DNA from 2 places in the Aeribacillus sp. FSL K6-3256 genome. Region 2 is predicted to be linked to the other one. Evidence: riboswitches for the same ligand, from Rfam matches in the RefSeq annotation. Region 2 holds a riboswitch; the other holds the start of a gene.

Evidence for each region. Region 2 has a riboswitch for cobalamin ahead of NSQ84_RS06360 (ABC transporter substrate-binding protein). Riboswitches for the same ligand answer to the same signal wherever they lie in the genome.
Region 1: it holds a riboswitch for cobalamin, as region 2 does, so the genes downstream of both, NSQ84_RS14150 (ribonucleoside-diphosphate reductase subunit alpha) here and NSQ84_RS06360 (ABC transporter substrate-binding protein) in region 2, are expected to answer to the same signal.

Annotation. Positions count from the first base shown of each region.
Region 1 covers NZ_CP150188.1:2,940,016-2,943,207, reverse strand. Annotated here, with positions in the region: gene NSQ84_RS14150 (ribonucleoside-diphosphate reductase subunit alpha) at 1-1,624, opposite strand, end outside; cobalamin riboswitch at 1,760-1,939, opposite strand; gene NSQ84_RS14145 (Hsp20/alpha crystallin family protein) at 2,073-2,513, opposite strand; gene NSQ84_RS14140 (globin-coupled sensor protein) at 2,857-3,192, shown strand, end outside.
Region 2 covers NZ_CP150188.1:1,305,852-1,309,043, reverse strand. Annotated here, with positions in the region: gene NSQ84_RS06365 (iron ABC transporter permease) at 1-890, opposite strand, end outside; gene NSQ84_RS06360 (ABC transporter substrate-binding protein) at 856-1,824, opposite strand; cobalamin riboswitch at 1,935-2,114, opposite strand; gene NSQ84_RS06355 (N-acetylmuramoyl-L-alanine amidase) at 2,310-3,192, shown strand, end outside.

The DNA.
Region 1 (3,192 bases), 1.6 Mb from region 2:
CAAACGTTCCAAGACCGATTGCACGGTATTTTTCATTTGTAAGCTTCGCCTGTAATACCGGAATGTTATTTAAATCGATAACGTTGTCCAGCATCCGCACTTGAATAGGGATTAAACGTTCCAGAACGTTGTCTGGGACAGCCCGTGCCAAGTTGATGGAAGAAAGGTTGCAGACGACGAAATCGCCGGGCTTTTTCACAATGACAATTTTTCCATCTTCAACATATTGTTCTTCAACAGTAGTAGCACTTTGATTTTGCGCAATCTCTGTGCATAAATTGCTGCAATAAATCATGCCGGCATGCTTGTTTGCGTTTTTTCGATTCACTTCATCCCGATAAAACATAAAAGGCGTTCCCGTTTCAAGCTGGCTGATCATAATCCGTTTCATTATTTCAATCGCAGGCACTTTTTCTTTAGATAAGGAAGGATGATTCACGCACTCAAAATATTTTTCCCGAAAGCTGCCGTTACCTTTTTCTTCATCATAATAATCTTCCAGACTGAATCCCATGACTTTGCGAACTTCGTGGGGATCGAACAAATACCAGTCCCCGCGCTTTTCAACTTGCTCCATAAATAGGTCAGGAATGCATACACCTGTAAATAAATCATGGGTGCGCAGCCGTTCATCTCCGTTATTTAATTTTGCATCAAGGAAGGCGAAAATATCTTTATGCCAAACATCCAAATAAACGGCAATTGCTCCTTTTCTTTGGCCGAGCTGGTCGACGCTCACTGCAGTATTATTTAATTGCTTCATCCAAGGAATGACACCTGATGAAACTCCTTTGAACCCCCGGATATCGCTTCCGCGGCTTCTGATTTTCCCTAAATAAACTCCAATGCCTCCGCCGCTTTTAGAAACATTGGCAATATCAGTGTTCGAATCATAAATGCCTTGAAGGCTGTCGTCTACCGTATCAATAAAGCAGCTTGAAAGCTGACCGACTGATTTTCCTGCATTAGCCAATGTCGGTGTTGCAACCGTCATATATAAATGGCTCAATGCCCAATACGCTTCCTTTACAAGATGCAAACGTTTGGACGGATGCTCGTTGATCATTAACGTCATAGCGATGATCATAAAACGTTCCTGTGGTAGCTCAAATGTTCGTTTATGAAAATCTTTAGCTAAATACCGGTCGTAAAGAGTCCTTAATCCGATGTATGTAAACAGCTTGTCCTTCTCAGGATCAATGGCATTTCCCAGCTCCATAATTTCCTCTTTTGAATAATGCTCTAGCAAAAGAGGGTTGTAGATTCCAAGATCGGTTAATGTTTCGATTAACAAATAAAAATCGCCGTAGCCCGGTTGGTTGTAATTTCTGTTTTGGCTCGCTTCATAGTAAATTTTTTCAAGAAATACGTGTGCAGCTAAAAAAGTCCAATCCGGCTCACTTTCCGAAATGTTTGCTAAAGCTTCAATAATCAGCAGGTTTGTAAATTTTTCAAGATCATCAATCTGCTGGTATTGTAGGGTTGTCGACACTCTCTCGCTGTATTCATGAAAGGAAAGGGATGGAAACTTTTTTTCAAGCTGCCTTAGATAAAGCTCCCAATCGCTCCTGTTAAAATGATTTTGAAAAACCTCGTATAGATTTAATGCTTTCGTAATATTCATCAAACATCCTCCTTATCAAAATAAAAAACCGCTCAGGAAGCTGAGCGGATCAAACGATGATTAAAAGGGAGGCAGTTTATAAGGCGAAACTACTCCATTCAAACCATCGTTTCATCTTCCCAACCCCCGAAGAATTAGAAACGTTCGGACAAAGGCAGGTCTCCTGACTCGTGCTTCATCCTACTTTGAATCCTTCCCATACGAAACGTACAGTGGATTATTCATTTCGTAGCACTCACAGTTGCGGGGACAGTTCCGGATTCTCACCGGATTCCCTTTTAAGCTGAAAACAGCACCTTTGTCGTTAGGTTTTCAATATATAGTATTTAATTGTTTTTGATTACACAATATATAGATTTTTGGTGTTATATATTCATCATAATCGTACTTGGCGAAAATTGCAATAAAAAAGTGAGGCTGATTGAAATTTTGCAACCTCACGAAACAATTAATGAAACTGAATATCAATTTTCTTTTTGTTGTTTTCGGTTTGTTTTGGAATACGGATTTCCAAAACGCCATTTTTATATGTCGCGCTCACTTCTTCTTCTTTTACATTTGCCGGCAATGCAACAGCGCGGTGAAACCGCCCGACAAACCGTTCGCGTCTATGCATTTCTTCTTCCTTTACTTCTTTGCTTCTTTGAATTGTGCCGCTGATCGTAAGAACGTTGCGATCAAGATGAATGTCAACGTCTTCCTTTTTTTCAAGGCCGGGCAAATCACACGTAACAATTACTTCATTAGCAGTTTCATGAATATCAAGCCGGGGGGTATTCATAGTCTCAAAGTTTTCAAAAAAATGCGGGAAGCTTTCAGAAAAAACGCGATTCATGTTTCGTCTAAATTGGTTGATCTCAGAAAAAGGATCGTAAGGAATGAGAGCCATATGATTGTTCCTCCTTTGATTTTTTTACAGAAAATATTATTTGTGTTGTAACCGAGAAATATTCACCAAGCAAAATTCCAATTATTGTTTTCAATGTCCGGTGTATCCAAAGTTATTTCGGAATAGAGCTCTTTCAGATTTTTACTATTTATAATCGCCTTTAAACATGTTTTTCGTCAACAGTAATCTTTAGTTTTATAGAAAATATTTCATTTTCGAATATTGAATGTAACGAATTTGAATAAATTTTAAAAATTAATTGAAAAAATTGTTGATCATCTATTTTTAATTGCCGATATATACAATGGACACTAATAATGAATTTTGAAGGGGAAATCAACCAATGTTTAAAAAAAGAAAACAAGTTCCATCACTTTTTGAAAAACAAGTAGATCTTCAACAAGTAAAACTTGAAGTGACTGATGAAAAATATCAAAGACAATTAGCGATGGTTGGCCTGACAAAGGATGATCTTATTTGTACTCTTATATTAAAAGATGCGATTGAAGAAAACATAAAGTTTATTATCGATGCATTTTATGATGCTCTCCATCAAGAACAATTTTTGATTGACATAATTAATAAATACAGCTCGATCGAAAAGCAGAAGGAAAGATTGAAAAAACATGTGCTGCTTATGTTTAGCGGATCCTTGACAGATGAAGATATAACAAGAATG
Region 2 (3,192 bases):
TGCCGGTAATCATTTCCCCAAAGCAGCCTGTTCAAATGAGGAACGACAAGCCCTACAAATCCGATCGTTCCGCTTATCGCGACGGCTGCACCAGCTAAAATGGAGGCTGATGTCAAGATCAATAATTTCCTCTTTTTCACGTTTACCCCCAATTGATGCGCTTTTTCTTCTCCGAAGGCGAGCGCGTTCAGCTCTGTTCCGTTGGCTAAAATCAATAAAGAGCCGACGACGAAAAAAGGCAAAAGCATCATAACATATACCCAGCCGCGCATCGATACGCTGCCTAGAAGCCAGTTGACGATTTGCCTCAATTCCTCACCGGACATCGCGATCATAAAAGAAATCAAAGCCCCTAAAAAGGAGCTCATGATGATTCCCGTCAACACGATCGTTTCAATCCTCATCGCTTTATCAATCATTCCTGCGAAAAAAATCACAAAAATTATCGTCATGAATCCGGTTAAAATACTGGCTACCGGCAATGTAAAAAATCCGAAAAACGGAATGTGAATCCCGAAAAAAAGAACAAAAACAGCTCCTAATGATGCACCAGAAGATACGCCGAGCGTATAAGGATCTGCCAAAGGATTTTGCAAAAGTCCTTGAAAGGATGCCCCTGCCAGAGCTAGCGAAGCGCCGACAAGGCCAGCCAAAATAACGCGCGGCAAACGGATACTCATGACGATATTTTGCGTGTTTTCATCAACGCTGCCATTTCCGCCCATGTGAAAAAGGGCGTCCCCAATCATTTGCAAAATATCAAAAAATGATATTGGAAACGTCCCGATGGAAACACCAAGAAAAATAGAAAAAACAAGAAAACAAACGGTCACCATATAGGCGACCACGTGTTTATTATTCGAATACATCCGGGTAAACCGCTTTTGCAAGTTCTTCTACTCCTTCTACCAATCTTGGACCTGGACGGCTCACTAAATCTTCATTCACTTCATAAACACGCTTTTCTTTAATGGCTGTAACATTTTCCCATCCCTTGCGGCCAAGAACTTGTTCAGTTGCGTTTTCAACATAATTTCCATAGGTGATGATGATGGTATCAGGATTTAATTTCACTACCGCCTCTTCCGTTATTTGCGGCCATCCTTCCTGATCGCCCGCTGCATTTTCCGCATTGATGATGGCAAGCATTTCATCCATAAACGTTCCTTTTCCTGTTGTATACAGCTGAGGCGGAGCACTGATTTCGACAAACACTTTTTGCTTTTCGTCATCTGTTATATTTTTCGCTTTTTCTTTTAATTCATTTACTTTTGTTTTCATATTTTGAACGATTTCATCTGCTTTTTCTTTCGTTCCGGTAATTTTCCCGATCGTCTGAATAGTTTGATACACTTGTTCAAACGATGTTGCATTCTCAACAACAAATACGGTAATGCCGGCTTCTTTCAATTGGTTTAATCCTTCTTTGGCATTTGCAGCGCTTGAAGCATGCGCTAAAACAAGATCAGGCTTCAAAGAAATGATTTTTTCCACGTTGAAATTCATATCACCGACTTTTTCCTTGTTTTTCACTTCTTCCGGATAGTTGTCCAATTCTGTTACCCCAACAATTTGATCGCCTAACCCTAGTGTGTAAACAATTTCTGTATTGCTTGGAATAAGTGAAACAATACGCTTCGGTTTTTCCTTGATTGTTACATCTTCACCTAATGCGTCCTTCACTGTAACTGGGAATAATTTGGATGTTTGTTCGCTCGCGTTGCTGTTATTTTCTTTTTGTTCTGCATTATTCGTTTGTCCGCAGCCCACTAGAAGTCCAACTAAAAGCAATAACGATAAAAACAGTGCAGAAAACTTTTTCATGACGTTCCTCCTCCAATAAAAAAACATCTTCTTTTTTTGATAAGAAGATGTCTGAAAACAAGCATATCGCTTTGTTCTGTTTTCAAACACCTCCCTATCCTCGTAGGGTTTTTAGGCGTGTTCAAACAGGCAGGTCTCCTGGCTCATGGTCATCGCTCCCTGAACCTTCCCGTAGACACAGTGGCATTTTCAGGTTGCTCCCATTCACAGTGGCGGGACCGCGTTGGATTTTCACCAAACTTCCCTTTTAAGCGGACAAAAGTGTCCGCACCTGTTTGCTTTTGAATGAAATTGTCGACGAATGTAATTATACATCATTCAAATCCGTTCTGGTAGAAAAAATGTGAAAATGCTATGTCAAGTTTTATATTGGACTTTTTATAAGGTTTTCAATTCAACCGTGTTGATTTGAACCGATTGCCGTAAAAATGAATAAAATTTTAATGGATGGGTAATTGATTTTAGGAACGAAGGAGGATCCATAAGTGACAGTCGTTCTTTTAGACCCAGGCCACGGTGGAAGTGATCCTGGTGCAACATTTAGAAGCTATGAAGAAGAAGACTTTACGCTGACTATTGCCTTAATGGCCAGAGACCATTTGCTAGAAAACTTTCAAGTAGATGTCGTGATGACACGAACGAACGATCGCACTGTCAGTTTAGAAGAAAGAACGAGTTTGGCAAACAGACTAAATGTCGATTTTTTCTGCTCCATCCATGTCAATTCAGGGGGCGGAACAGGATTTGAAAGCTATATTTACAACCGCGGTGCATCCAATAAAACGATTCAATACCGTTCCATCATTCATAATCATATTATGAGCGTAATCGGGCCAAAATATAACGTACAGGACCGCGGAAAAAAAAGCGCCAATTTTTTTGTGTTGAGAGAAACGAAAATGCCCGCGGTTCTATTGGAAACATTATTTATCGATAATCCTAACGATATCAAATTGTTAACCTCTTCTGCTTTTATAAGTGATTTTGCCGTCAGTGTGGCGGAAGGAATAGGAAAAGCCCTTAATTTAAAGAGAAAGGCAAGCACAACAAAAAAGCCGTCGACAAAACCGTCGGCTCCTGTTTCAAACAACACGCTTTACAAAGTGATTGCCGGTTCCTTCAAAGAGCGTAAAAATGCAGAACAACGCGTAAAGGAACTGAAGGGAAAAAACGTGGACAGTTTTATTTCACCTGCTAATGTTAACGGCACAAGTTTTTACCGTGTTCAAGCAGGGGCTTTTCAACATTTGGAAAATGCGAAGGAGCAGTTGGCAAAACTTGTGCAGCTGGGCTATAAAGATGCTTTTATTTTAACTCCCGAAGAGCAGCGAGCAAATCCGCCAAGGCAAAATCAACTAGCCAGCTTGC